Regions from separate parts of the Arthrobacter sp. KBS0702 genome, predicted to be linked through region 2. Evidence: riboswitches for the same ligand, from Rfam matches in the RefSeq annotation. Region 2 holds a riboswitch; each other region holds the start of a gene.
What was found. A riboswitch is a leader RNA that binds a small molecule or an ion and turns the genes downstream of it on or off. The one in region 2 is predicted to bind cyclic di-AMP.
Positions count from the first base shown of each region.

Region 1 (9,690 bases), 190 kb from region 2:
TTCGGCCTGACCTCCGGCCTCGCCGCGCTGGCCCCCGACTACTTCTGGTTCGGCGTCGCGCTGGTGCCGGTCGGCCTCTTCGCGATCACCATGATGACCAGCGCCAACGGCTACGTCCAGACCACCACCGATCCGGTGATGCGCGGCCGGGTGATGGCGCTGTACATGGCGATCTTCATGGGCGGCACCCCCATCGGGGCCCCCTTCGTGGGGTGGGTGGCGAACGTTGCCGGCGCACGCTGGTCCATGGGCGTCGCGGCGGCCGCGGGAGTTGCCGCGGCCCTGATCGGGATGGCCTGGATTGTGCGGGCAAAGCAGCTCCGGATCCGCTTCAACCGCCGTGCCCGCGGGCTGCGCTACTTCCGGGTCATCCCCGGCAGCCCGTCGACCGGTGCCGCCGGACGGGAGGCAACCTCCGGTGAGAACGCCGACGGCGCCGACCGGGGGGAAACCCCCGGCGACGCCGTCGGCCGCTGACTCGTCCCGCGGGGGGACACCGCCGCTACTGCTTGAGCTCGCCCACGACGAAGTCGATGCACTCAAGGAGCGCGGACACGTCGTCGGGCTCGATCGCCACGAAGGTGGCGATGCGCAGCTGGTTTCGGCCCAGCTTGCGGTACGGCTCGGTATCCACGATGCCATTGGCGCGCAGGACCTTGGCGACGGCCGAGGCATCAATGGAGTCATCGAAGTCGATCGTGGCGATCACGTTGGAGCGGTCCTCCGCCCGGGCCACGAAAGGCGTGGCATAGGAGGAGGCCTCGGCCCAGCGGTAGATGCGGCCGGCCGAGTCGGCGGTCCGTGCGGCGGCGAAGTCGAGGCCGCCGCTGGCGTTGAGCCACTGCACCTGCGCATCGAGGGTCACCAGGGTGGCCAGCGCCGGAGTGTTGTAGGTCTGGTTCAGCCGTGAATTGTCGATGGCGGTCTGCAGATCCAGGAAATCCGGGATCCAGCGGCCGCTGGCCTTGATCCGGGCGGCGCGCTCCAGCGCTGCCGGGGAAAACAGGCCCAGCCACAGTCCGCCGTCGGACGCGAAGTTCTTCTGCGGGGCGAAGTAGTACACATCCGCCTCGGCGACGTCGACATCCAGGCCGCCGGCCGCGGACGTGGCGTCGACCAGTACGAGCGAGCCCTCGTCCGCCCCCGGCACGCGCCGCACCGGCGCGGCAACGCCGGTGGAGGTCTCGTTCTGCGGCCAGGCGTAGGCGTCGACGCCGGCCTCGGCCCGGGCCTCGGGGCGGGTGCCGGGCTCGGAGGTGATGACCGAGGATTCGGCCAGGAACGGCGCCTTATTGGTGGCCGCGGCGAACTTCGAGCCGAACTCGCCGAAGGACAGGTGCTGTGCCTTGTTCTCTACGAGGCCGAAGCTGGCAATGTCCCAGAACGCCGTGGACCCGCCGACGCCGAGGATAACCTCGTAGCCTTCGGGGGCCCGGAAGAAGTCGCTGAGGCCGGTGCGCACCGAACCCACGAGGTTCTTGACCGGAGCCTGGCGGTGCGAGGTGCCCAGCAGCGTCGCCGACGCCGCGGACAGGGCCTGGATTTGCTCCGGCCTGACCTTCGACGGGCCGGCGCCAAACCGGCCGTCCTTGGGCAGGAGGTTCGCGGGGATGGTGATGCGGGTGTCGCTCACAGTGGCTCCAATTGTCGGCTGGGTGCGTGGCGTGGCCCGGGCGGATCGTGCGTGGGCTGCGGCCGGGGACCTGCCCTTATTCTGCCCGACGGTCCCGGGCAGGCGGGAAAAACGTCCGTCATAGTCCGGTCATTGAGACAGGCACGGTGGGGCGGCGCCGTCGGGGTCCGGGATTATCCGGAGTAATTCAAAATAGGCTAGGCTGTGCGGTGACGTACGGCGGATCTCGCCGGGGCGCATCCCGGACGCGGTACGGTGGGAATGACGCAAGGACGGCGCTCGAGGAGCTGAGCTGAATGACGGATCTGATTGATACCACCGAGATGTATCTTCGGACCATCCTGGAACTTGAAGAAGAGAACATCGTCGCCCTCCGCGCCCGCATCGCCGAACGGCTCCGCCATTCCGGCCCCACCGTTTCCCAGACTGTCGGCCGCATGGAGCGGGACGGCCTGGTCGTGGTTTCCGGCGACCGGCACCTGGAGCTGACCGAAGCGGGCCGCAAGCGCGCGATCGAGGTCATGCGCAAGCACCGGCTCGCTGAGCGGCTGCTCGCCGACGTGATCGGACTCGATTGGGCCTACGTTCACGAGGAAGCCTGCCGCTGGGAACACGTGATGAGTGAACGGGTTGAGCGGCGCATTTTTGAGATGCTGGACCACCCCACCGTGTCTCCCTACGGAAACCCGATCCCGGGACTGGCAGATCTTGGCGGGCTCCCCGAATCAGGCATCGCGGACGGGGTCGTCAACCTCCTCGACGCCATGGCCGGCTACGGCGCGGACTCCCGGATCACCGTGAGCCGCCTGGCCGAGCCCATCCAGGTGGAGCCGGAACTGCTGGTCCAGCTGGACGAAGGCGGAATCCGTCCCGGCGCAAGGGTGTCGCTGGAACGAGTGGGGGAGTACATCTCGGTCCGGGTCCCGGACATTGAAGGCGCCTTGGAACTGCCTCCCGAGGTTGCAGCCCACGTCTTTGTTACTCTCGGGTAGCTCGCGCGGGGCGGGCATGCCCGGGGCCGGCCAGGGGTTGTGCACAGGCGAGATAACGAAATTATTACTGCTTGCCTTAATCCCCTATAGTTGAGCACTGGCACTGATACTAAAGCGTTATCTGATCCGAAGCCGAGCTCTGCCAGCGGATCAGTAGGCGAGTCACCTTCTGGCAGAGGCGGGGGAACCACAAGCGGCTGTTGATTCAACAGCCTTGGGGTGAAGTCCGCTAGCGGCAAGCAAACTCTACGAGGGCCTCCCTGGATGTCCCTGTGTCTGGATGCTTGCATCGGCGGACCGGGTCTTTGATCTCTCTGACCCGAATCCGACAGCTAACTTCGCAGGCTATCCAGAGAGGAACCGTACTTGACCACCCAGACCGTCAGGGGCCGCCGTCGCGCGACCGGTCCCGCTCCGGAGCCGCGCCCGGCCGCCGCCGTCGTGACCGCCGAGCGCCCGCGTGACGCGCACCGCGATGAACGCCGCGGCCGGCGCAGCGCGTTCCGCCAGATGACAGACTTCGCCGCCGTCAGCGGCGTTGGGCAGAAGGCAGGCATCGCCCTGGCGGCCACTGGACTGGTCCTCACCATCAGCGTCCCGGCCACTGGCCCGGTCATGGCCAACGACGCCGCCAAGACCGGCTCTGTGTCGGCCGCGGCCCAGCCCGAGGTCAAGGCCTCAGCGGCCCAGATCGACTTCAACCGCACGGCTATCACCACCAAGGGCGACCCGGATGGCAAGCTCAAGCAGCTGCTCAGTGCCCAGTCGGCCAGCACGATTACCAGGGCAGCCTCGGCCGGTAGCCTGGGGGCACCGCTGGACGTGATGGTGACCGCCTCGCCGTTCGGTTACCGGATCAGTCCCATCACGGGGGCCGTGGGCGAATTCCACCGCGGCCAGGACTACGCCGCCCAGTGCGGCACCCCCGTGCACGCCGCGGCCAGCGGCACCGTAACCTTTACCGGTTGGCACCCCTACGGGGGCGGCAACCGCGTCGTGATCGACCATGGCAACGGCCTGGAGACCACGTACAACCACTTGTCGTCCTCAAACGTCCGCGTGGGCCAGCAGGTTTCCCGCGGCGATGTGGTGGCGATGAGCGGAACCACCGGCGCCTCCACCGGCTGCCACCTCCACTTCGAGGTGATGGTCAACGGAGAAGTCGTTGATCCGCTGGGCTGGCTTTAGACCGACCCGAGGGACCACTCGCATTTCTGTGACACGCCGTGATCTGAATGTGACATTGAGTCCTAACTGCTGTACCGTATGAAGCACGCCAACTTCACCGAAGTTGGCGCTCTTGAGTGGATTGCCTAACTCTGCCACCGCTCAAGGTCCGTTCGCATGACATCGTCTGGCAGGGGCGGGGGAACCAATTTTGGTCTTCGCAAGAAGACCTTGGGGTTAAGTCGCAAAGCTTCCCAGGAAGCGGCGCGGCCGGGTGACTCCCATCCGAATCCGACAGCTCACCTCGTAGGCATTGGGAGAGGCTACTTTCGTGTCTTCACGCCACAATGCTGCGCGTTCTCGCGCTGGCGAGGCTCACTTGAGCCCGCTGAACTCCATGCTCCGCGCGGCCCTTGCCGGCGCCCGGACTGGATCTCACAACGCAGTTCCCGCTTTTGGCGCGTCTTCGCAGTACACCCTTCGCTAAAGAAACCCGTTTCGGGGCGATCCGGCGTACCCCCAAGATGCCGGAGCGTCCTCAGTCCCGCCTGTAAAAGCGCGGACAAAAGGATCACGAAAGAGAGAACTGAATGACTACTCGTGCAACCATTGCACGCCACCGCGCGGAGGTCACCAAGACCAACTCGCTGGCTGTCATTGCTAAGGCCGTCGGCGACAACGCCGGTGGTATGGGTCGCCAGGCCGCGGTTATCGCTGCAGCCTCCGGCCTGGTACTGACCAGCGGTATCGCAGCCAACGCTGCCGAGACCAACGTTCAGCGCGAATCGACTTCTGCTTCCGCCATGGAAGTACAGTCCACCGCACCGGCCACGATCTCCGCGGCCTCCAGCATCGCCATCTCCTACGAGAAGCCTGCTGTCACCACCGCACCGGCCCCGGTCGAGGCACCCAAGCCGGTTGTCCAGGTCAAGGAAGCTGCTGCTTCCACCGGCACCGCCGTGACGGCTTCCCTGGCCACGAAGGCTCCGGCTGCTGTCAGCGGCATGGGCGCTTCGATCGCCGCAGCTGCCTACGCGCAGATCGGCGTCTCCCAGGACTGCACCATGCTGGCGACCAACGCACTTGCCGCAGTGGGCATCAACTACCACGGCTGGCCGGCAGGTTACCTGTCCCTGGGCCGCACCGTGAGCGCCGCTGAGGCTCAGCCGGGCGACCTCGCCTACTACCAGAACGGCGGCATGGGCATGGCCCACATCGCTGTTTACGTCGGCAACGGCATGGCCGTCCACGGCGGCTGGAACGGCGGAACCACCGCGCTCTACAGCGTCAACGTAGGCTCCGGCCCGGTCTTCATCCGCGTCGGCGGCTAGGACTGAATCCCGGCGCCCGCCGGAAGCATTGTGAAGGACCCCTGCCCCGCGGCAGGGGTCCTTTGCGTTGGCGGACCCGCCGCCGGGCCGTGCCGCGCGCGCCCGGGATAAGAAAAATTCGGTAATCCGGGCTCCCGGTGTTTACTCTTGTGGTGTCGATCCATAGCCCGACCATGCACAGGGCAGCCGGCCCTCGTGCCCCTGGCGGGTGCGGCCGTGAAGAGGTATGCGGATGCGCACTCTCGTTCTGAATGCTGGATATGAACCGCTGGCGGTAGTCACCTTCCGCCGGGCGCTGGTCCTTGTGCTGACGGGGAAGGCCAGCGTGGTGGCCGAAGGCGACGATCCCGTGGTGGGCCCGCAGGACATCCTCGGCCGCCCTTCGGTGATCCTGTTGAACAGGTACATCAGGCCCCGATACAACACCATGACGGCGGTCAGCCGCAGGGGAGTGCTCCGCCGGGACAACCACCGCTGCGCCTACTGTGGCAAAGCTGCCCACACCATCGACCACGTCCAGCCCAAGTCCCGGGGCGGCGCGGATTCGTGGGAGAACCTCGTCGCCGCCTGCCTGCGCTGCAACAACGCCAAGGGGGACCATACGCCCGCGGAAATGGGCTGGAAACTCGGCTTCGTCCCGGGGCCACCGAAAGGCACCATCTGGCAGATCAAGGAACTGGAGAAGCCGACGCCGGCGTGGGACCCGTTCCTGCTCCCCGAAAAGGCGCACTGAACGGCCCACGCTTGCACTCTGTGCCGGCCGCTGCGGCTAGGCTGGGCGGGTGGAATTCGACGTCGTGATCCTCGCCGGGGGCAGGTCCTCCCGGCTCGGCGGCGTGCCCAAGGCCCAGCTGGCGGTTGACGGCGCCACCTTGCTGGAACTCACCCTCGCGGCAGTCCGTGGTGCGCGCCGGGCCGTGGTGGTCGGCCCGCAGGTGGGCGGCCTCCCGCCGGAGGTGCTGGGCTGCCGCGAGGACCCCCCGTTCGCCGGACCTGCCGCCGCAATCGCTGCCGGGCTCGACGCCCTGGCCGGGACCGGGAACAGCCCCGCCGTTCTGACCTTGGTGCTCGCCTGCGACATGCCGCGGGTCGCCGCCGCCGTCGGCACCCTGCTGGCTGCAGGCGAGGAGGGCCGCACGGGAGTCCCGGCCGGCCGCGACGGGGTCATGGCAGTTTCGTCGGACGGGCGCACCCAGCCCCTCGTCGGGCTTTATCGCACAGCCGCGCTACAACACGCCGTCGACGACGCGGCCCGGCGGAACGCCCTCGAGGGGGCTTCCGTCTTCGCCCTGCTTGCTAGTCTTGAACTGCGGAAGGTTCCGGTTCCGCCGGGTTCCACCGATGACGTGGACACCTGGGATGACGCTTCCGCGCTGGGGGTTTCAGACCCCGGCTTAGGCCGGTCCGGGACGGAGCGGCCGAATTCGACTTTGGAGGCAAACAGTGAAAAGCCAGGATGAAACGCTGGAAGACTGGTGCCGCGCGCTGCTCCAGGCCCTGGAGCTCGACGACGTCGAAATCGACATCAACGAAGTGCTGGGACTGGCTGGCGTGGCGGCGCATTCCATCGTCCGCCCCGCCGCGCCGCTGACCACCTTCATCGCGGGCTTCGCCGCCGGCCTGGCCTCGGGTTCAGGCCAGGCCCCAGACAGTGTGTCGATGCAGGCCGCCATGGGCGTGGCACGGAAACTCGCGAAGGAATACGCCGCCGCCGAGGCTCCCGGGGCATGACGCCTGAGCCGCCCGACAGCAGCGCCGGCCCCGACGATCCCCCGCCCACGCGGCATGCCGCCGCCGACGCCGCCTCGGTCCCCGACGACCGAGCCTCCGGAGATTCCGCCGAGGCTCCCCACCGGCACCTTGCACACGGCTGGCAGGAGGCGCGGCAGCTGGCCTTCGACTGCGCCACCCCCATCCCGGCCGCACCGGTGCCGCTCCGGCATGCGCTGGGTCGGACCCTGGCCGAGGACCTGAGAGCCCTGCATGACATGCCGCACTACGCCTCCTCCGCGATGGACGGCTGGGCCGTCAACGGCAGCGGCCCCTGGATCCTCGCCGAGCCCGGGCAGCGGCTGGCCCCGCACCAGGCCAGCCCGATCGTCACCGGCGGACTGATCCCGGCGGGCGCGAAAGCCGTGCTCCGGAGTGAGAGCGGCGTCATCGCCCCGGACGAGGACGGGCTGCCGGTCCTGAAACTCGGCGGCGGGGCCAAGCCCGGGGAACCGCGCAACGGCGACCACATCCGCAACGCCGCGCAGGAAGCCGCCGCCGGTGAGGTGCTCATCAAGGCTGGCGCCGTCCTTAACCCCGCGCACCTGGCCCTGGCAGCCCTCGCCGGACACGACGAGCTGCCGGTCCTAGGCAAGCCCGTGGTCCGGCTCGTGCTCACCGGCTCCGAGGTCGTCAGCAGCGGCGTCCCCGAACCGGGCGAGGTGCGGGACACCTTCGGGCCGCAGCTGGCCGCCGTCGTTGAAATGCTCGGCGGGATCTTCGCCGGTGAGGTCAAGATCGGTGACGCCGACGCCGAGTGGCTCGCCGCCCTTGAAGACACCGACGCCCCGGCGGCGCAGGCCGGCCCGGCCGCCGGTGACGCCGCGGAACCGCTGCCGGCCGACGTCGTCATCACCACCGGCGGCACTGGCCGTTCTGGCACCGACCATCTCCGGCGAACGGTCGCGGAACTGGGCGGCCGGCTGCTGGTCGACGGGATCGCCATGCGCCCGGGCCACCCGGCGGTGCTGGCGGAACTGCCGGACGGGCGCTTCATCATCGGGCTCCCCGGAAATCCGCTCGCCGCCATGATGGCGCTGTCCACCCTCGGCGCCCCTCTGTTGGCCGCCCTGGGCCACGGAACGCCGCCTCCGGTGACCGAGGTGCCGTGCGGAACCATGATCGACCCCGACCCCGGCCGGACCCGGCTGATGCCGTTCCGCATGGTGTACGGGATGGCATCGCCGGCGCAGCACACCGGTCCGGGCATGATGCGCGGACTGGCCGCCGCCGACGGCGTCCTGGTGGTCCCGCCGCACGGCGTGCAGCTGGGCGAGCCGGTGCCGGCGTTTGCCCTGCCGTGGGGCGCGGCGCTGCCGGAACCTGCCCCGGCGAAGACGCCCGCCAAGCCGGCCACGAAGCGTGCCGCCCGGAAGCCGGCCGCGGACGGCCCGGTGGACTGGAGCGGACTGCTTGGCTGAGGCGCGGGCAGAGTTCATGATTGATCCAGGGGCGTGCCGCCGCCGGCGGCCGACCCCGAATGCAATGCTGATGAGGAGTATCGGATGGGCCGCGTGACACAGCGCCGCAAGGTGCACAAATTTGTCCTGGACGGCTCGCCGCAGGCGCTGGAGTTCCCGGTCCGGCACCGGGAGGACGTGCTGGCGGTCGAGGAGCCACTCGAGATCCGGCTGGGCAGCCTCTCCTACTCGGTCACCATGCGGACGCCGGGCAGCGACTTCGACCTCGTCGCCGGGTTCCTGGTCTCCGAGGGGGTCATCTGGACGCCGGAGCAACTCGTCTCCCTGCGGTTCTGCGCCGGCGAGGACGAGGACGGCGTCCAGACCTTCAACGTCGTGGAGGCGCAACTGCGCCCCGACGTCGTCCGGCCGGATACCGGGCGCAACTTTTTCACCTCCAGCTCCTGCGGGATCTGCGGCACCGACTCGATCGACGCCGTGCGTAAGTCCTCGCACTTCCACCCCGCCGACGACCCGCTGACCGTGCCGGTGGAGACACTCGCCTCGTTGCCGGACCGGCTGCGGGAAGCCCAGGCCGTCTTCGACGTCACCGGCGGCGTGCACGCCGCGGGACTTTTCCGGATTTCCGACGACGGTTCCGCCGAGTTGCTCTGCCTGCGGGAAGACGTGGGCCGCCACAACGCGGTGGACAAGGTCGTCGGCTGGGCGCTGCGGGAAGGCCTGCTGCCCTTGAGCGGCACCGTGCTCCAAGTGTCGGGCCGGGCGTCCTTTGAACTCGTGCAGAAGGCGTCGCTGGCCGGAATCCCGGTGCTGGCCGCCGTCAGCGCCCCCTCCAGCCTGGCAGTGGAACTCGCCGAGGCCAGCGGAATGACGCTCGCGGGGTTCAGCCGTGGCACCACGCTCAACGTCTACGCCGGCCACGAACGCGTGTCCTCCCCGGAGGGCACCGACTAGGCGCGCGTTGGCTTAACCGCGGCGGCCGACGTAGATTTTTATCCATCGACTGGACACACGACTCGACCCCGCACGAACCACCGGCACCAGCGCGAAGAGGATCACATTGCACGACGACCGCCGTCTCACGGAAGTCCGGCTGGACCGCTTTCTGCGCGAACGCATCATCCCCGCGGTCTACCCGCGCAGCGCGCCGCTCACGCTGAGCAGTTGGGAGGCGCCGGGCGAACCCGTCCCGGCGCTCGAGGCGGTGCGGCAGCAGTTCACGCCGCAGGAGCAGGGGGAGGCCTGGGGGCGGCCCTGGAGCACCAAGTGGCTGCGGCTCCAGGGCGAGGTTCCCGATTCCTGGGGCAGTGCGGCGGACACCTGCGTGGAAATCCTCGTGGACCTCGGCTTCAGCAGCGACCTTCCGGGGTTCCAAT
Region 1 covers NZ_CP042172.1:711,845-721,534, forward strand. Annotated here, with positions in the region: gene FFF93_RS03365 (MFS transporter) at 1-477, shown strand, start outside; gene serC (phosphoserine transaminase) at 503-1,633, opposite strand; gene FFF93_RS03375 (metal-dependent transcriptional regulator) at 1,930-2,625, shown strand; cyclic di-AMP (ydaO/yuaA leader) riboswitch at 2,746-2,987, shown strand; gene FFF93_RS03380 (M23 family metallopeptidase) at 2,992-3,813, shown strand; cyclic di-AMP (ydaO/yuaA leader) riboswitch at 3,926-4,119, shown strand; gene FFF93_RS03385 (NlpC/P60 family protein) at 4,383-5,123, shown strand; gene FFF93_RS03390 (HNH endonuclease) at 5,356-5,856, shown strand; gene FFF93_RS03395 (molybdenum cofactor guanylyltransferase) at 5,906-6,583, shown strand; gene FFF93_RS17015 (DUF6457 domain-containing protein) at 6,567-6,854, shown strand; gene FFF93_RS03400 (molybdopterin molybdotransferase MoeA) at 6,851-8,314, shown strand; gene fdhD (formate dehydrogenase accessory sulfurtransferase FdhD) at 8,399-9,268, shown strand; gene FFF93_RS03410 (glycoside hydrolase family 38 C-terminal domain-containing protein) at 9,375-9,690, shown strand, end outside.
Region 1: another riboswitch for cyclic di-AMP. It lies ahead of FFF93_RS03385 (NlpC/P60 family protein); the one in region 2 lies ahead of FFF93_RS02540 (hypothetical protein).

Region 2 (9,690 bases):
CCAGCGGGCGGACACCCGCAGAACCCGGCCGGCGAGTTGATCCAGCTCGCTAAGCTGTGATTCACAGCTGGCGCACAGGATCCCCAAAGCCATCCCCTACTGCCGGATTGGAGAGTTGTCCCATGGCCACCTCGCACTCCATGACCAACAACCTGCCCACCCTTACGCACCCGGACGGGTCTCCCATCCGCGCTTTGGTGGTGGACGACGAACCGAGCCTCTCGGAACTCATGAGCATGGGGCTGCGGATGGCCGGCTGGTCCGTGGCGGTGGCGGCGGACGGCCCGGCAGCGCTGAAAGTCGCCAAGGAGTTCCGGCCGGACGTGCTGGTTCTGGACGTTATGCTCCCCGGCTTCGACGGCGTCGAATTGCTGGGCCGGATCCGGGCCTTCGCGCCGGAGGTTCCCGCCTTGTTCCTGACCGCCAAGGACGCCATCCAGGACCGGATCACCGGCCTGGCAGCGGGCGGCGACGACTACGTGACCAAGCCGTTCAGCATGGAAGAGGTCCTGTTGCGGCTGCACCGGCTGGTCCAGCGCTCCGGCGTCGCGGCCATGGACACCGCCGAGCTTGTGGTTGGGGACCTCGTCCTCAACGTGGACACCCGGGAAGTGACCCGTGCCGGCGAAGAACTCCACCTCACCGCGACCCAGTTCGAGCTGCTGCGCTACCTGATGGAAAACCCGAAACGCGTGGTCAGCAAGGCGCAGATCCTGGACCGCGTCTGGGACTACGATTTCGGCGGCCAGGCCAACATCGTGGAGCTCTACATCTCCTACCTCCGCAAGAAGGTCGACGCGGTCCACCCGCCGATGATCCATACCGTGCGCGGGGCCGGGTACGTCCTGAAACCGGCGGACTAGTCCGTGGCAGCCCCCGAGCGTGACCCCTCCGCCCCCGGCCGGGACTGGCGCAGCCCCTCAACCTGGCACCTGCGCACGCGCCTGGTCCTGCTCGCCATGGCTCTGCTCGTCGCGATCTGCGGCGCCGTCGGCCTGGTCAGCTACGCCTCGATGAATCTCTTCCTGACGAAGCAACTGGACTCCCAGCTGGACCAGGCCTCCGAGCGGGCGCGGGAGTTCGGCCGGCCCGGCAGCGGGGACGGGCGCCGGGACCCGCTTGAAGCGCGCGGCCAGGCCGTGGGCACCCTCAACGCCCGGATCCACAACGACGACGTCACCAGTGCCGGCTTCCTGGCCGAGGATGCCAGCCGGAAAGCCCTCTCCGCCGACGACGCCGACGTCCTGCTCGCGCTCACTCCCGACGAACCGGCAGTTGACCGGACCCTGTCCAGCGGCGCCTACCGTCTCGTCGCCGCGCAGACCCCGTATGGCGACGTGATCGTCACGGGCCTGCCCCTGAAGGAGAAGCAAGACACCCTGGCCTCGCTGGTGTGGACCATGGTGCTGGTCTCCGCCGGCGGTCTGGTCGTGATCGGATTGGCCGGGACGGCACTGATCCGGCGGACCATGAAACCGCTGGAGCACCTTTCAGAGGTGGCCACCAAAGTCTCCCGCCTCCCGCTCGACGCCGGCGAGGTCGCCCTCGCGGTGCGCGTGCCGCCGTCGGCCGCCAATCCCGGCACCGAGGTGGGCAGCGTGGGCTACGCCTTGAACCAGATGCTGGATAACGTCTCCAGCGCGCTTGAGTCGCGCCAGCAGAGCGAGATGAAGGTGCGCCAGTTCGTTGCCGACGCCTCGCATGAGCTGCGGACCCCGCTGACGGCCATCCGCGGCTACACGGAACTGATGCGCATGACAGAGCATTTCACCCCGGACGGCGAGAAATCCCTCGCCCGGGTGCAGAGCCAGTCGGAACGGATGACGACCCTCGTGGAGGACCTGCTCCTGCTGGCCCGCCTCGACGAGGGCCAGCCGCTGAAGTTCAGCGACGTGGATCTCTCCCAGCTCGCAATCGAGACGGTCAGCGACGAGAAGGTCATGGCCCCGGACCGCCTCTGGAAACTGGAACTCGCCGAGGAGCCCGTAGTGGTGCGGGGCGACGCTGCCCAGTTGCACCAGGTGCTGGCGAACCTGCTTTCCAACGCCCGCAAGCACACCGAACCGGGAACGACCGTGACTACAGCGGTGAAACGCACCAATGACGGCACCGCCATCGTCACGGTGACGGACAACGGCACCGGAATTGCCCCCGAATTCGTGGACCGGGTGTTCCGCCGCTTTGCCCGGGCAGACGCGTCCCGCCGGAACCCCGTCGGAACCGCGGCGCCGGCCGCAGTGCCATCCCGGGCGGGATCCCAGGCACCGCCGCCCGCCATGGCGCAGGCGCGCGCGGGCTCCCCCGCCACCTCCACCTCCCCTGTTCCGGCGGCGACGGCGGAAGGCACCAGCGGTCTGGGGCTGTCGATTGTGCAGGCGATTGTCGAGGCCCATGGCGGCACCGTCTACGTCACGTCCAGGCCCGGCCGCACGCAGTTCGCCGTCCGCCTCCCCGAGGCGGCTCCGGCGGCCTAGGAGAGGCAAGCCGCCACGCGGTTGAACGAGTCCTCCGTTACCTAAATGTGACATCCAAAGGAAAGTCCGGTACCGTTTTTAGGGTGCGGCCATCGATCTGGCCGCATATCCGGATTGACGCCAAACTCTGCCGCTTCCCGGATTCCGATGGATTAGGCAGAGACGGGGGACCCAGAGTTCCCGGGCATCTGCATCCATGCACCCTTGGGGTTAAGCCGCCACGTCGAGATTCCGTGCGGCCGGATTTTTGCATCCGAACCCGACAGCTAACTCCGTAGGCGTTGAGAGGCAAACATGACTGATTTCAAGGTACCCATGCGCCCAGAAGGCGCTAAACAGGCATCCGAAGCCGCGATCGCGCGCCACCGCGCCGAGCCGGCGAAGCGCACGACACTGTCCCGGGTTGGCGCCCGTGCGGGCTCCAAGGGCAAGCGCGCCGCCGTCGTGGCAACTGCCCTCGCGGTACTGCTGGGCGCAGGCGCCGCGGGCCAGGCCTCCAGCACGACGGCCCACACGGCAGACGCGTCCAAGGAATCGTCGCTGCAGAAGTTGGAGTTCGAACAGGTCGGCAGCAACGCCCCCGCGTCCCCCTCCACCGGCACCGTCGAAGCCAAGGCGGCGGAAGTCAAGCCCGCCGAAGCCCCGGCACCGCCGGCACCGCCTGCGCCGGTCGCCCCAGCCGCCGCCCCCGCCCCGGTGCAGCCGGTCGCCGTCGACGATCCGGCCGGCGCGCAGGCCTATGCCGCCGCACAGTTGCCCGTCCATGGCTGGGCTCCCAGCGAGATGCAGTGCCTGCAGAAGCTGTGGACCAGGGAGTCCGACTGGAAGACCACCGCCACGAACCCCAGCAGCGGCGCCTACGGCGTGGTCCAGGCCCTGCCGGCCGAGAAGATGGCAAGCGCCGGCGCGGACTACCGGACCAACTACCGGACCCAGATCAACTGGGGCCTGAAGTACGTGCAGGACCGGTACGGCTCGCCCTGCGGCGCGCTGAACTTCCACTACGCGAACAACTGGTACTAAACAGCCGCCACACGGGCCCCTGCCCGGCGAATTGTGAGGCCCTGGATTCACTGAATCCGGGGCCTCACGTGCGCCGGAAACCCGGCGGTCCGGCCGCCCGGGTTCGCCCGCCCCGGGCGGCTAGCCGTTCGGACGGCCCGGGATGTATTGCACCGCCCACTTGTTGCCGTCAGGGTCGGAGAAGTGGACGAAGTGGCCCCAGTCGTGGACGTCGATGTCGCTGACGTCCACGCCGTTGTCCTTAAGCTGCTTGTGGGCGGCCTCAATGTCGTTGACCACCAGCTGCAGGCCCGGGGCGGTGCCGGGCGGGGCATCGTTGAGGCCCTCGCCGATCGCAATCGAGCACCCGGAACCCGGCGGTGTCAGCTGGACGAACCGGATGCCTTCCGTGGGCCGTTCGTCGTAGTCGGCGTTGAAGCCCACCTTGTTGACGTAAAAATCCTTGGCGCGGTCCACATCGGACACCGGGACAAATACGAGTTCGAGTTTCCAGTCCATGGGCACAGGCTAGTCCCGGACGCCGGCCGCCGGAACCCCGGGGTGGCGCCTAGCCCGCGATGCCGTACAGGCGGTCGCCGGCGTCGCCCAGGCCGGGGACGATGTAGGACTTCTCGTTGAGCTTCTCGTCGATCGAGGCCAGCACGATCGTCACGTTGGCTTCCGAAAGCTCTTCCTCCAGCTTGGCCAGGCCCTCCGGCGCGGCGAGCAGGCAGATGCACGTGACGTCCGAGGCGCCGCGTTTGAACAGGAACTTGATGGCTTCGCGCAGGGTGCCGCCTGTCGCCAGCATGGGGTCCAGGACGAAGATCTGGCGGTCCGTCAGGTCCTCGGGGAGGCGCTCGGCGTAGGTGATGATGTCCAAGGTCTCTTCGTCGCGGGCCATGCCCAGGAAGCCGACCTCGGCCGTGGGGACCAGCTTGGTCATGCCTTCGAGCATGCCGAGTCCGGCGCGCAGGATGGGGACCACAAGCGGGGTGGGCTTGGTGAACGCCGTGCCGATGGTGGTGCTGACCGGAGTCTCGATGGTCACGGGTTCGGTGCGGACGTCGCGGGTTGCCTCGTAGGCCAGGAGCGTGACGAGCTCCTCGGTGAGCTGGCGGAAGACCGGGGACGGGGTGTTCTTGTCCCGCAGAACGGTGAGCTTATGGGCGACCAGCGGGTGGTCCACAACGAGAGTGCGCATGGGTCAAAACTATCACCCGGACGCCGGGGACCGTCCCGCCGGGCCGGGGGTATCGGCGTCGTCCGTTCAGCCGTTGCGGCTGTTCCCGGGGGCCCCGTCGCGCAGGTGGGCCTCGTTGTCGAACGTCGGAGCGGGGCCGGTGTGTTCCCGGCGCCGCAGCACGTGGAAGAGCCTGTGCGCCAGGATCACGATCCCCACCCAGCCCAGCCCGATGACCCAGCCGAAGATCACATCGGTCATCCAGTGGTGGCCGAGGTAGACCCGGCTCATGCCCATGGCGAAGATGAAGATCACACCGGCTGTGATGAAGCCGACCCGGGCGATCGTGCGCTTGACCTGCAGGCAGGCAAGGTAGACCACCAGCCCGATCACCACCGTGGTGTTCAGTGTGTGGCCGCTGGGGAACGACGGTGAGCTCTCGTAGGGCGGCACGGCGTCGGCGTGGTCGGGCCGGGTCCGGCCGATCAGCTTCTTGCCCAGTGACGTGGCAGTCACCGAAACCGCGGCGGCACCTCCGATCAGGATCAGCGGCCGCCAGGTTCGGGAGACCCAGATCAGCAACGCCGTCAGGATGCTGCCTAGGATCGGCATGCCGATGCCGCCGCCGATGTTCGTGAACCCGGTAACAAAGGAGTCCAGGCCCGGACTGCGCAGCTGCTCCATGTAGGAGAGCATCGGCTTGTCCAGGTTGGCCAGGCCGGCGTCGTCCACGACGTTGTCATAGACCTCCGCGCTGGTCAGGGCCAGGGCCACGACCACCACGCCGCCGATCAGCATCGTGATCCACAGCGCGGCGTACGGCACCACCCACTTGCCCCAGCGCCGCATCAGCCAGCTCTCAGTCCTGGTGCTCACTGCCGTCTCCCGACTTTCCGGTACACCGCGAAGGTGCACAGCCTGCTTAGGATCGAAACTACCATTGACCCATGACTACCCCCGAGCCCCGGCATGCGGAATGGATGGGTCTGGCCCTCACCGAGGCACGCCGGGCGCTGGCCACCGCGGACGTGCCGATCGGCGCGGTCGTGATCGGACCTGACGGTTCGGTGCTCGGCGCGGGACGCAACGAGCGGGAGGCGCTCGGGGACCCGACCGCGCACGCCGAAATGGTGGCCATCCGGGAGGCAGCGTCCCGGCTGCGCGCCCGCCGCGCGCTGGAAGGCCTGAACGACGACGGCTGGCGGCTTGAGGACTGCACCCTGGTGGTGACGCTGGAGCCATGCGCCATGTGCGCCGGCGCCGTGGTGCTGGCCCGGATTCCGCGGGTGGTCTTCGGCGCCTGGGATGAGAAGGCCGGGGCCGCCGGTTCCGTGTTCGACATTCTCCGCGAACGGCGGCTCAACCATTGGGTGGAGGTGTATGGCGGCGTCCGGGAGCAGGAGTGCGGGGCGCTGCTGCGGGACTTCTTCGCGGCACACCGCGGCGCCTGAGGCCGCCGTTCGCGGTGCCTAAGCTACCGCTCCGCGGTGGCGGTCGTGGACGCCCGCAACGCGTCGATCCGTTTCTGCCGGGACGCCGGCGAGTCCAGGCTGAAGGCCCGGAAATCGCCCAGGTCCTCCCTGATCCAGGTCTCCACCTCGGCGATCCTCCGGTCCACGGCGGGCGTAGCCTCACCAAAGACCCAAGCTGCGATCCGCCCCTCGGCGGGGTCGTACTGCCACAGGCCGATGATCCGGCCGCGGTCGAGGATCGGATGGTCCGGCAGGTCGGCCTGCAGCGCGAGCCGGCCCAGCGCAGGTTTGTCCTGGTCCTCCCCGGCCAGCAGTTCCGCCGCGTTCCGGCGCAGCAGCACCAGCGAATCGGTTCCGGCAAGCAATTGGATTTGTTCTTCGGCAGGTTCTTCGAACGCGGCGAGCCCGGCGACGTCGTCGGGCAGCATCCAGAGCGGGTCCCCGCCGGCGGCCGTGGGGACTTCGACGGCGCCGACGGCGGCGAGCGCGGCCTTGCTCTGCGCGACCGTAAAGCCGGTGAACCACTGCGACTGCTTGAAGGTGGCCCCTCCGGTCCAGCCCAGGTAGCGCCGGATCAGCTCGGCACGGACCTCCTCGTCGCTGAGGGTGCTTGGCGCCAGGTTCCAGGGTTCGTAGGCGTAGCGCTGCTGGTCGAGCCGGCCGGTCGCCGGGACGCGACGGATCCGGCCGTCCGCCTGCAGGATGCCAAGAGCAGTGGGCAGCGTGGTGGCGGCACCCTTCTTCTTGCCCTCCTCGCCAAGGTTGCGCACCGATTCCCCGAGTTCGTCCTTGAGCTGCCGCGGGTCCAGCGGGACTCCGGCTTCCGCGAGGGTGTGCAGCACCTGCTCCTCGAGCAGCGCGATCTCGCCGCGGTCCACGCCAAGCCTGCCGACGACTTTGAAGCTTGCTTCGGCCGGATCCCGTCCCAGCCGCAGCGCCCACGCAAAGTCCTCCCTGCCGAGCACATACGTGCAGCCGCGCGCCGTCGGGAGTTCCAGGATCCGGTGGGACTGCACGTCGGCGTCCACCTGTGCGCGCCGGATGCCCGCCCGGGCGAAGAGCGTGAGGTACGGGTTGGCCCCGCCCACGGACCGCGCCCAGCCTGCCCGGGCAAGAATTTGTTCCGCCGTGCACCCCGCCAGCGAGCCGTCCAGGCCCTGCCGGTGCCACGACCAGGCACGGAGCCGCCCGGTGGTGAGGCTCTCGACGGGTGGCAACTGAACGGTCATCGGCTCGGTGGTCATGGGGTCATTCTCCACCCGTAGTCGCTGTTTTGAGCCGTGGCATCGACAACTACCGCGGGCCGGCTGGGTGCGACGGCGGCTCAATTCCGAGGATCGCCAGGACAGCCCGCGCCGTGGCGTCCCAGCCCGGAAGGCGCTTCCGCGCGGCCTGGGCTGCGGCCCGCCATTCGGCGCGGAGCGCGGGTTCGGTGAGCCAGCGGCGGATGACGGCGGCCAGCGGCGCCGGGTCCTCGGCGAGTGCGACGGCGGCGCCCGGCAGACCTGCCGCGTCCGGGGCGCCTTGGCTGCCCGCGGCGGCCGCGGGGGTTCCTGCGGCGAGCGCCTCCACGGCGCCCGTGCCCTGCCGCACGATGACGGGAATGGCCCGGGCCAGGGATTCGGTGACCACCAGCCCGTAGGTTTCGGCGCGCGATATCAGCAAGCTGAGGTCGGCGGCGGCCCATTCGGCGTCCAGCGCGGCTCCGCGCAGCTCCCCCTGGATGCGGACGCGCCCAGCCAGGCCGAGGCGTTCGGCTTCCCGCCGGAGCAGCGCGGCGTAGGCAGGGTCGGCCGTGTCCGAGCCCGCCAAGGACGCCGTCCAGGGCAGGTCCGTGAGCCCGGACAGGGCGCGCAGCAGCAACAGCTGGTCCTTGTTGGGCAGCAGCGCGGCCACCGCGAGCAGATGTGGCGGCTCGGAGCCGACGGCTGGCGGGGCCGACGCCGTTCCCGGTAGCGCAACTGTGATCCCATCGATTCCGTGCCGCTCACGCAGGTCCGCCGCAGCCGAGCCGCTGGTGCAGACCACCCCGGCCGCTGCCTGCAGGGCACGGCGTTCCAGCGCCGGGTGCGTGCCGAGAGGCATGTGGAGCAGGATCCAGGCGGGCAACCCGGCGTCGGCCGCCGCTTCCAGCTCATCCGGCGCCCCGCAGGCCACCAGGCCGTCCACGAGTGTCACCCGGGCGCCGTCGGCGTCGGCAAGCTGCCGCCCGAACCGCAACCGGTCCTCCGGGCTGCCGACCGGCCAGTCGCCCTCGACCTCGCAGGCCTCCGCCGCCATGCCCAGGTCTGCGACGGCGCGCAGCAGCGCGGCGTTGTAGGCGTTGCCACCCGAGTTGTGGCGCACGTTGCCCGGCAGGACCAGGCGCAGGCCGGCTGGGTGCACGGTCTGCTAGCCGGCGTCGAACTCGAGCGAGTAGCTGGCCCAGGCGTCAGGGGTTTCGCGCAGGGTGACGTCGATGCCGGCGAGCGCCTGCCCGTCGGTGCCGACGCGGATCTTGGCGGCGACGGCGTCGGCGATGTACTCGGCCAGGGCCTCAGTGGTGCTGAGTTTGCCGGCGAAGTCCGGGTGCTCGTCCAGGTTCTGGTAGTTCAGGTCCGCCAGGATGGCATCCAGCACCTCGCCGGCCTCGCCGATGTCCAGCACGATCGAGTCCTCGTTCAGCGTCCGACGGCGGAAAGTCACCTCCGTGACGAAGGTGGCCCCGTGCAGTCCCTGGGCCGGGCCGAAGGCGGGGCGCGGCAGGCTGTGGGCGATCATGAAATTACGGCGGACGGTCAGGCTGAACACGGTTTACCTCGTGGTTTCTGTTGTGGGGGCATCGGCGGCGGGGTATTCGATGACGTGGCAGAGCGCGTCGAGGCTGCCGTCGGAAAGGCGCCGGACGACGTCGGGCAGCTCGCTGAAGGCGGACGTGCCGGTGAGGAAGGTGTCGAAGACCGGGTCAGCGAGCAGCGCGACCGCGAGTTCGAGCCGGTCCGCGGTGGTGCGGCGGTGCCGCCGGGCGCGGGCCACGACGCCGACCTGGCTGGCGCGGATGGAGAGCCGCCGGGCGTGGAAGTCCTCCCCCAGCGGCAGGGTGATGCGGCGGTCCGCGTACCAGGACATCTCGATGATCTCGCCCTCGTCGCCCACCAGTTGCAGGGCGCGTTCGAGACCGGCCTGCGAGGCGGAGCAGTGGATCACGATGTCGCAGTCGGGCAGTGCGTCGTCGGGGTGGCTGAAGTCGACGCCGAGGGTATCGGCGAAGGCGCGCTTGGCGGGGTCGACGTCGATGAGCTGGAGCCTGCCCAGCGGGAAGGACCCGAGGAGCTTGGCAACCATGCCGCCGACGAGCCCCGCGCCAATGACGGCCACCCGGTCGCCGAGGCGCGGGCCGGCCTCCCAGAGGGCGTTGACCGCGGTTTCCACGGTGCCGGTGAGCACGGCACGGCGGGCCGGGACGTTCTCCGGGACTGCCGTGAGGGACTCGACCGGGACGACGTAGCGGTCCTGGTGCGGGTGCAGGCAGAAGACGGTCTTGCCCACCCAGTCCGCCGGGCCGTCCTCGACGACGCCG
Region 2 covers NZ_CP042172.1:526,392-536,081, reverse strand. Annotated here, with positions in the region: gene FFF93_RS02550 (response regulator transcription factor) at 123-863, shown strand; gene FFF93_RS02545 (ATP-binding protein) at 867-2,474, shown strand; cyclic di-AMP (ydaO/yuaA leader) riboswitch at 2,583-2,769, shown strand; gene FFF93_RS02540 (hypothetical protein) at 2,769-3,497, shown strand; gene FFF93_RS02535 (glyoxalase superfamily protein) at 3,618-3,995, opposite strand; gene upp (uracil phosphoribosyltransferase) at 4,045-4,680, opposite strand; gene FFF93_RS02525 (phosphatase PAP2 family protein) at 4,747-5,508, opposite strand; gene FFF93_RS02520 (nucleoside deaminase) at 5,607-6,110, shown strand; gene FFF93_RS02515 (DNA glycosylase AlkZ-like family protein) at 6,134-7,375, opposite strand; gene FFF93_RS02510 (glycosyltransferase) at 7,425-8,516, opposite strand; gene FFF93_RS02505 (6-carboxytetrahydropterin synthase) at 8,523-8,921, opposite strand; gene FFF93_RS02500 (zinc-binding alcohol dehydrogenase) at 8,925-9,690, opposite strand, start outside.

Region 3 (9,690 bases), 1.5 Mb from region 2:
TCCTCCTGCGTCAGGCCGGCCTCCTTGCGGTTCCGGCGGATCCCTTCGGCAATCTCTGCCACATCGCCCACTGCACTCCCCCTCCAGACGGGTCCGCCGTCGTTGCCCGGCATTATATTGCCGGTTCGGGCGGAACGTTCCCCCTATGGTGCCGGATTTGTGGCGTTTCGGCAAGATACTGCCGAAACCGTCGAATACGTTCGGAGCAGTCGCGTCCGCGGACCAAACCGGCGCCATGTTGCCGATTGGGCTGCGGAAACTACCCTTCCTCCGAACCGTTTCCCCCACCGGGCATTCCGCGCGTAGGCTCGGCCCATGCGGAAGATCATCCTTGCCCTGCAGGTCTCCCTGGACGGGTATATGGAAGGCCCCAACCGGGACATTGACTGGCACCTGGTGGACGACGAACTCCACGGCCACTTCAACGAGGAGCTCCGCACCATGGGTGCCTTCCTCGACGGCCGCATCACCTATGAGCTGATGGCCGCCTACTGGCCGACAGCGGACCGGGACCCCTCCAGCACGCCGGCCGAGGCCGAGTTCGCGGGGATCTGGCGGGAGATGCCCAAGATCGTCTACTCCAAAACCCTGGAGCGCGCCGATTGGAACACAACAGTGGCGCGCGAGGTCGTCGTCGAGGAGGTGCTGGAACTAAAGGCGCAGGCAGGCGGCGACCTGGCCTTGGGCGGCGCCCAACTGGCAGACAGCTTCCGCCGGCTCGGACTCATCGACGAATACTGGATCTACATCCATCCGGTGCTGCTGGGGCGCGGCACACCGCTCTTCAAGCCCTCGGACAGCCGGACCGCGCTCACACTCGCCGAAACGAGGACGTTCGGCAACGGTGTGCTCCGGCTCCGCTACACCAGCTGAGCCGCACCGTACACGCGAAGGCCGGTGGCCGGCTGTCGTGGGGACAACCGGCCACCGGCCTTCGGGAGCAGTGCTTACGAGGTGACTACGCCCCGGCGCGGACGAAGGTCACGCCGCCGGTGGCCGTGAGCCAGGACAGCGGGTGCGAGATCGTCTGGTTGGATCCGTTCATGCCGCCGCTGATCGCCTGGCCGTTGCCGGCGTAGATGGCGACGTGGCCGGACTGGACGATCATGTCGCCGGGCTGCGGGTCGGCCACAACCTTGCCGTAGTTCATGAACTGCTGGGGACCCAGGTCACCAACCGGGATGCCGGCAGCGCCAAGGGCCTTCTCGACCATGGCAGTGCAGTCCTGGGTGATGCCGATCTGGCTATAGGCGGCCGAGAGCATCGCGGCGTTGATTCCGCCGGCCGCCGGGGCCGGGGCAACGGCTGCCTGGACGGTGATCTTCGGCGCGGCCGGCGCCTGAGCGACGGCGGGCGCGGCGGGCGCAGCGGGCGCGACCGGCGCAGCGACGGGCTTGGGCTGCTCGATCACCGGTGCCGGCGTGGTTGCCACCGCCGGGCGGTCGAAGCTGATCTGCACGGCGGAATCAGCAGTCACCGGTGCGGAGACCTTGCTCGCGACGTCGACGGAGGATGCGGGGGCGGTGTCGCGTTCTGCGGGTGCGGCGGCCGCGTTGGCAGCCATGCCGCTCGTCAGGACGAGGCCGGAGGCGGCCATAATAACTGCGGCCTGGCGGCCCACTGTGCCTGGCTTAACCGAAAATGCCGAGGTCCGTCCGGCAGGGGCGTCGGAACGATGGCGCGCAGCAGTAGTGCTTGAAGTCATGTTTGTAGCCTCTCCCAATGCCTGCGAGGTGAGCTGTCGGATTCGGATGGGAGACACCCGGCCGCGGACCCGCCAGAGCGGGCTATGCGGCTTCACCCCAAGACCTGCCGGAAAGGCAAGTCAAAAGTGGTTTCCCCGTCTCTGCCAGAAGGTTGCATTCGGATCCCGGGCCGCGGCAGAGTTAGGCAATCGGCCCGGAAGCGCCCGTATCGGAAACAAACAGGCACCCATCCACGGTAACGGTACCCGGCGGTAATGTCACATTCAGGTAACGACAGGGTGTCCGGGCGCGGAATTTTGCCTAGGGTGCCGGCAGCCGCAACGCATAGGATGAGGTCAGCCAGCATTCCTCAAACGGAGGGCCCCGATATGACCAGGCACTGTGTCGCCATCTGCCAGCTAAGCGATCAGCCGCAGGAAGACTTCGACGTCAACACGGAGCTATTGGTTCTCGAGGGCGGGGAAATCCACGTGGCGACGTGGGACGCCGAACCGCGCGACGGCGGATTCGACGTCCACGTGCTGAATGATCGGGTGGATGCACTCGGATTTATGGTGGTGACCGACTGGCAGTTCCTCGATGGCAAGGCGTACGCCGTGGTGGAGCGCCGGACGGAGCCTTAGGGAAGCCTGCCGAGGACCTGGTTGACCACGTCCGCGCCCTGCCGGGCCGCGGCGTCGAAGTCGAGCGTGTCCGCAGCATTGCCGTTGACGCTCTGGCGGCAAATGACGTCAACGCCGGCCTTTGTCCCGCCCACGTAGATTGCACCGACCCGTACCGGTCCGGACGTGAGTTGGGATACCGCGAAGGATTGAGCCGCTGAAACCTGGCCGGGCAGCCGGGCGATGTCCATCTGGGGTTTGGCCCCCAGCAGCGAGACCTCCCGGACGGTGCCGCAGGCGCTGTAGGCTTCGAGCCGCTGCCGGAATTCGGAGGGTCCCCCAGCAGACGCGGGATGAACGGCGCTCACGGAACGATAGGTCCCGGTCATTTTCATCGCGTTCTGGTCCTCCGGGGTGGAAGGAACCAGCAGTCCGCTGGCCAGGGTGCCATTGGCAGCGTTAAACATGAGGTAACTCTCGAATAGCTCGCACTGGCCCGGACGGATGCCACGCTTTGGATCAGAGATGTCCTGGTAATCGCCCCTTGCCCCGGAGGCGAGCGCCCGGGGATCGTCGACGCGCAGTTCCCCGGCACCTTGGAGCTTCACGCCTTGCAGCAGCGACTGGAGCTGGGCGTCCGAATAGTCCTGGCCGCCGCCCGTCGTCGGATTCATTGCCGGGGTGCTCTCCGGGCCGGCGCCGGACCCTGCGGTGCCGGAGCCTGCAGTCCCGGTGCCTGCCGCCTGGGACGCTTCCGTTGAGCCTGCGGCCGCGGTGCTGCTACCGGTCGAAGGGACGCCGACGGTCGGCGGGCCCGTCCCCGGCCCGCCCGCGCACGCGGCCAGCACGAGCGCTGCCGCCGCGGCGGCGGCACTGAACGTCAAGGCCCGGCGGTTCCCCTGGAATGTCTTCACGGCCTCAGTGTGGCGCCGGGCCGAGTCGGTGCACGAGGGCACTTAGGCCCGCTCGGCTACAGCCGCAGCCCCGGGCGATTCTTGCCCACGTCCGCAAGCACCCGGTGCACCGCTTCGCGGACCAGGCCACCACCGCCGTCCTGGGTCCCGACGGCGGTGTCCGCCGCAGTGCCAGGACCGTGGGCCAGTGTTCCCTTGGCTTGCCGCGCAAAGCCCTCCCAGTCGCCGCCCCCGGCACGGAGTCCGCGCAGCGGCGCCAGCAGGGCTGAGCGGCGCAGCCAAGGGTCTGGGTCCTGCAGCCACCGTTCCAGGACGGCCTCCGCCCGGCTCCGGCTGAGGCCGTCAAGGCCGGCGATGAGCGGCCCGACGACGTCGACGGCCAGCGGATCTGCCAGCTCGCGAAGGCGCGCGGTGCGCAGGAAGCCCTCGATCCGGGTCAGGTCCGAGTTGTCCAATTCAGCGAGGCGGGACTGCAGCAGGACAACGGCGGCGAGACGGCGTTCGAAGACGGGCACCGCCCACAATTCCGAGCTCAGCGCCGTGATCCCGTCGCGGCCGAGGTGCCGGTAGCGTCGGAGCGCATCCCGGACCGCGCCCCGGACGGCACCGACTGATGCACCATAGGACCCGAGTTCCGGACCGAAGCGGGCCTGCGCCTCCTCGGCCCGCTGCCAGGAACTCTCCCGCTGCAGCGCCGCGTCAATGAAGTCACCGGCCTCGCTCATGGTCCCATTCTGTCGCAGCCGGGGCCGCTGCCGGGAGATCACCCCTGCGCGGCGAACTTTCCGCGTGCGATGCTCTCGGCAGAATGGGCCGGATTCCCGTCGTAGGGCTCATTGGAGATATCCAACACCGGGTAGTCCGCCAGGTTCAGTCTCCCCGGCAGGACGAAGGACCGGGTCCCCTGGCCCAAGACCCCCAGGCTGACCATTTTGGACAGGTCGGCGGATCCCACCCAGACCTCGCGGAAGCCCGTAAGTTTCTCCTCCGGAAGGCTGATGACCAGCTGCCGGGAGCCGTCGGGAAGATCCTCCACCCGGGCGCTTCCACTGGCCGAGTGTCCGGCCAGCGGAGCGAGTGCAGTCTGGGCGATGACGACAGCGGTGGGCCGGGACGGGCTGGGTGCGGCCACCGGCGGCGCACCGGGGCCGAGGATGGTCAGGGCTGTCCAGGCCCCGGCAGCGCCAAGCAGGATTCCGGCGGCGGCACCGAGGAGCCATGGTCCCCGTTGCGGGAAGCTACCGCCACCTTGGCGGCCGCCTCGTTGCCGCCGGGCGCTCGGCCGGGATCCGGGGTCAGCCAGGATATCCCCGCCAGGCGCAGCGGGGTCTGCGGGCCCGGCGCCCTCGGCCGCAGGACCGGGGGCAGGACCGCCGAGTGGGTCGCCGGCCAGGGACGGGGAGAGCCCCAGGGCCGCATGAATGGCGGCCCAGTTGTGGCTGGCGGGCGCTTCCAGTTCGACGTGCTCGGGATTGACGGTAGCGACGAACACGGTATGTTGCAGCGCCTCAAGCGTCGAGGAGCATGCGGCGCAGCCGGCCAGGTGGCGAGCTTCCGACTCGGTAGCCGGCCGTTCGCCGAGCGCCAGCAAGTCAAGGAGATCGTCGTCAAGATGATCCATGTTCCACCTCCAGCCGTGACCGCAACCGGGCGAGACTGCGGCGGATATGACTCTTGACCGTGCCGAGTGGAAGGTTGAGCCGGGACGAGATCTGGTCGTGGGTCAGGTCTTCGAAGAATGCCAACCGCATGATGGCAGTTTGCGGGTGTCCCAGTCGCTCGAGCTCGTCTTCCAGCGTGAAGCGGTCCGCCAGTGCGTCGGCGTTCGGCCGGTCGGCGCCGGGCTGCGGGTCGTTGACCAGGCGCAGGGCGGCACGTTCAACGTCCCGCCGGCGGGACCGGGCGGACAAAGCATCGGAGATGGCGTTGCGGGTGATCCCGATCAGCCAGGCGGGCAGACGTGATGCCTCGGGGCGATAGCTGGTCCGCGATTTCCAGGCGCGAATGAAGACCTCCTGGGTGACGTCGTCGGCGGCGCCATGCTCGCGCAGCGCTCTCAGCGCCAGCGTGTGAATGAGGGGCCCCAGTCTGCGATATGCCTCAGCGAGCGCCCGTTCCTCGCCCGCGGCGAAGGCGTGGTCAATGGCAACGTTCCATTCACGATCGGCAGCCTCCATCAGGTGCTCCTTAGAGCGGGAATGAGACCCGTGGAACGCCATTATTCCCCCGGACCGCCCACCCTGCAATGGAGCCGGGCCGGAACAAGCGGCTGGCGGGGCCGCGATCGCAGCGGTCCCGCCACCCGGTTGGCGCTCAGTCAGCACCATGCTGGAACCCTTAGTCGTCGTGCCTTGACGACTTCACCACCTGCACGGCAACGCCAAGATTGTTGTCGGACAGGCTGCCCCACGCATAGACGATCGTGTTCTTGCCCTTGCTGACCTTCACGTCCGCGGGGCCAATCAGGGCCTCTGTGCTGCCCGCCGCCGCCACCGAGGCTGAGATGGTGCCCGCCTTGAGTGTGAGCTTCTTCTCGTGCGGGTTCTCGAGGCCCCTGATCACGGCTTTCCCACCGGCAAGGACGTCGACGGCGGGGGCTGCGGCTACGTGCCGGACCGTCAGTTTGCCCTTGCCATCGGGGCTTGCCGAGGTGTCGTTCTTGAAGAGGGTGGCCGTGGGCTTTCCGTCCGCCGTCAGGTGCGCAACGGCTGTGTAGTCCCGGCCTTCTTTCAGGTCAACTTCAACGGGTCCGATCACGGGGTTGTCGGCGCTCGTGGCATCCGCGCCCGTGATGGCGATCTTGTGCTCTCCCTCGCGGATGTCCAGCGGACCGGCCAGGCTTCCCGGCGTGAAGTTGTCCAGCGTCAGCTTTCCGTCCACCCAGACGTCCACGGTGAGTCCCGGGACGCCGTGGAGCACCGAGAGTTTCGCGGTGTCGTGGTCGTGGTGCTTCGCATTTGCCTGCGCGGGGGCAGCGAAGGTCAGTCCGGCCAGCAGCGTCAGCGCGCCGGCAGCTGCTGAGAGTGATTTCGTGTGCATGTGGAGCTCCTCATTGAGGCCCGAATGCGGGCGTTTTCGCTTACACCCTTACTACCGGCCGCGCCCCTGCCCCGGATGCAGCTGGCGGCACTTTAATTTCCGGCCCGCACGCGCCGCGGTTACGGACGGCGTTTTGCAAACAAAGGTCACGATCGAGTAACGTTGGCGGCTGGCCCGAGGGCCAGGCCCGAATGCAGGGCCCCGGATGCCCGCTTTTGCCGGGCACCGCCGCGCCGGCTGGCGCCTGCTCACCCTGTCCGCCCGGCGGGGCTGAAAGAGGTTGCAAGACTTTCCCCACCGGGTCGATCGCGCCGATCGCTTGCGCCAATTCAATATCCCGGAGGGGTCACTTGTTCAAGAAAATTGCCATCACCGTTACCCTCGGTGCCTTATCGCTGACCGGATGCAGTGCCGCGTCCACAACCGGTCCCACCGGGCCGAGCACGGCTGCCAGCCCGACGTCGTCCTCCCGGGCAGCCGCCCCGGCGTCGACGCCGGCCACGTCTTCCGCGCCCGCTCCCGCCGCGACCACCGCCACCGCAGCGCCGGCCGCTCCGCCCGCAGCCGCACCTCCCGGCCCCAACACTGCCCCCACGGCGCCGGCGGCAGCACCCGCGGCGCCGGCGTCACCCGCGGTCCCCCCGGCCCCGGCGGCACCCGCGGGCAACGGAGCCCAGGCCGCCGCCGCCTTCGGGTGGGGTCCAGTACTGGCCGGCGACGAGTTCTCCTACACCGGTGCTCCGGACGCCACGAAGTGGGGCGTCTTCAACGGCACCGGCCATGCAGGCAAGGGCGTCCGCAGCCCCCAGGCCTGGTCGGTGGCCAACGGTGTCGCCACGGTCACCGGAGATGCGGCAGGAACCACCGGCGGGATGTCGGCAAAGTTCGGCCAGCAAAAGTACGGCCGCTGGGAAACCCGTATGAGGACCAACGCCCGTGACCCCGAATACCACCCGGTGCTGCTGCTGTGGCCGAACAACAACACTTCGCCCAACTGTGCCGAGGTGGATTACGCCGAAGGCACCTCAAACACGGCTGCCATGAAGTTCTTCCTGCACTACGCCTGCAGCGGCGGGGACTTCCAGGCGACGGCGGCCACGCCAGTCGACACGACGCAGTGGCACAACTACGCGGTGGAGTGGACTCCGGCCGGCATCACCGGCTACATCGACGGCGTGCAAACGTTCACCGACAAGAACCCGGCGCACCAGCCCACGGTCGGAATGCACCAGACGATGCAGCTGGACTGGTTCCCCGACGGCACCGCCACCAGCCCGTCACAGATGCAGGTCGACTGGGTCCGCGTCTACCAGTAGGACTCGAGCGGCCCGGCAGCGCTCCTAGCGGTTGGATGTGGCCGCGACGCGGTGGGCAGGGGTCCAAATCCTCTGGTGCCGCAGAAGCACGGGGCGGAGGCTGGGCGCAGCACATCTTTCGACGGCAGGGAGTCCAGTCGTGCGCCCAGGTGCTGCAGCAACCCAAAACCCCAGAAGTTCCTCGCCGAGGCAACGCTGGTCACTGGCGTGCGCCGCTGCCGTGCTGGCGCTGACCGGTTGCACGCCGGGATCGCCGTCCCCTCCTGCCAGCAGCACCCCCGCCGCGTCCACCCCCGCGGCCGACGCTTCGGCGTCGGCGGCTGAGAGAGTCCTGTCGGACGAGGAACTGATGGCCCTCGTGGACCGGGCGATCAACGGCGCCCAACAGGGCACCGGGAGGGTGTCGAAAACCGCGGACCTGAGGTCGCGTCTTCAGGGGCGGCCGGAACCCGCGAACCGGGCCGCCGCCCAGCCCGGCGAATGCGGGGTCTTCCGGCCACGCAGCGCACCGACAAGCCGCGCCGACCTCGACATGAATTTCGCGGCAGGCGTCCTGACCCTCACCGGTGCGTGGTCACGCGAGACTGTGGCCTTCGTCCTGGCCAGGAGCGCGCCACGGGACGCCGTGGTCGCCGCGGATTTCGCCTATGCCGAAGAACAAGCCGTCGCCTGCGCAGACTTCCGACAGCTCTCGCCGGACGCGCCGCCGACCACTGTCCGGCTGCGGAGCGTGCCGGAACTCGGGGAACGGGCCTACGCCACGGTTTCGAGCCCCCAATCAACCCCGGGGACTCCCCCGGCCGCACGCACCGTTTCCCTTCAGGTCCTCAAGGGAACGGTGTCGTTCGGGCTGAGCCGTCAGGCACCGCCCAGTGCCTCCGCCGACGAACTCACGTCCGCGCTGTCGCCCCTGGTCCAATTGGCCCAAAAACTGGTCGCGGAGTATGCCGCCGACTCCCCCGCGGCTTCCCCGCCGCCGGCCAGCCCGACGGCCGGCGCGCCATCGAGCCCGAAGCCCAGCCCGCCGTCGGCGTCACAGACACCGGGCCCCACAGCATCCCGGCCGGCACCCCAACATCAGACTCCCGAGCAGCTGGCCCGGCTGCTGCAAGGCATTACCGGACCCAGCGGAAGCCCGGCCCAGGTGCTGGAGGGCCGCTACGCTCCCACCGCGCCGGCAGTCCCACCCGGCCCTTCAGCACAAAGCTGCACGTATGACGACGCCGCGTACCTCGCCTCATTCGGCGGAGCCGCGACCGTGGTGGCCGAGATCCCCGGCACGGGCCAGGCACTGGACCAGATCAGCCTGCGGCTCATCAGCCTGACCACACCGCCTCCGGACGCATCTGCCTTTGACCGCCGGGCTGCAGACCTCGGCAGTTGCACCTCGGTTCAGGAGCAGGTGCCGGGCGGCGCACCCCGGACGTGGTCGCCCCTCAAGCACCCCACCGTCGATACCAGCGGGCAAACCGGCTACGCCGTGGTGTACATGCTGCCCGACGGGACCGGCATCCGGCACGTTTTGGTCGGCGCCCGCAAAGGAAACCTGTGCGTCGAAACCGAAACCAAGACACTGTCCGACAGCGCCGTCCAGCAGGCCGCGGACGGTCTCGCGGCCACCATCAACAAGGTGATGGCCAGGGTGGGCGGCTAGGCCCCGCGTTCGCCGCCCACGCCAGCCCCAAGCCGCTTGCGTGATACCCCCAGGGGTATTATTATTGAAGTCAGAGGAGGAAGGAATCCCTTCCCCGTCTACCTCAAGAAGGAGCACCCTGAATGCTTATCGAGCGCATCTATGACGAAGACCTCGCCCAGGCCAGCTATTTCATCGGCTGCCAGGCCAAGGGTGAAGCGCTGGTCGTTGATCCCCGGCGCGACATCGCCGTCTACGAGAACCTCGCCGCCGCCAATGGCATGAAGATCGTGGCCGTCACCGAGACCCACATCCACGCTGATTTCCTCTCCGGCACCCGCGAACTGGCCGCCGCGACCGGCGCGACCGCCTATGTCTCCGGCGAGGGCGGAACGGACTGGCAGTACGGTTTCGACGCCGAGCGCCTGAACGACAACGACGTCATCACGCTGGGCAACATCACGGTCAAAGCCCTGCACA
Region 3 covers NZ_CP042172.1:2,018,966-2,028,655, forward strand. Annotated here, with positions in the region: gene FFF93_RS09260 (helix-turn-helix transcriptional regulator) at 1-62, opposite strand, end outside; gene FFF93_RS09265 (dihydrofolate reductase family protein) at 316-873, shown strand; gene FFF93_RS09270 (NlpC/P60 family protein) at 959-1,705, opposite strand; cyclic di-AMP (ydaO/yuaA leader) riboswitch at 1,710-1,903, opposite strand; gene FFF93_RS09275 (hypothetical protein) at 2,075-2,329, shown strand; gene FFF93_RS09280 (hypothetical protein) at 2,326-3,222, opposite strand; gene FFF93_RS09285 (DNA alkylation repair protein) at 3,279-3,947, opposite strand; gene FFF93_RS09290 (anti-sigma factor) at 3,986-4,843, opposite strand; gene FFF93_RS09295 (RNA polymerase sigma factor) at 4,830-5,399, opposite strand; gene FFF93_RS09300 (DUF4397 domain-containing protein) at 5,560-6,261, opposite strand; gene FFF93_RS09305 (glycoside hydrolase family 16 protein) at 6,612-7,577, shown strand; gene FFF93_RS09310 (hypothetical protein) at 7,798-9,231, shown strand; gene FFF93_RS09315 (rhodanese-like domain-containing protein) at 9,354-9,690, shown strand, end outside.
Region 3: another riboswitch for cyclic di-AMP. It lies ahead of FFF93_RS09270 (NlpC/P60 family protein); the one in region 2 lies ahead of FFF93_RS02540 (hypothetical protein).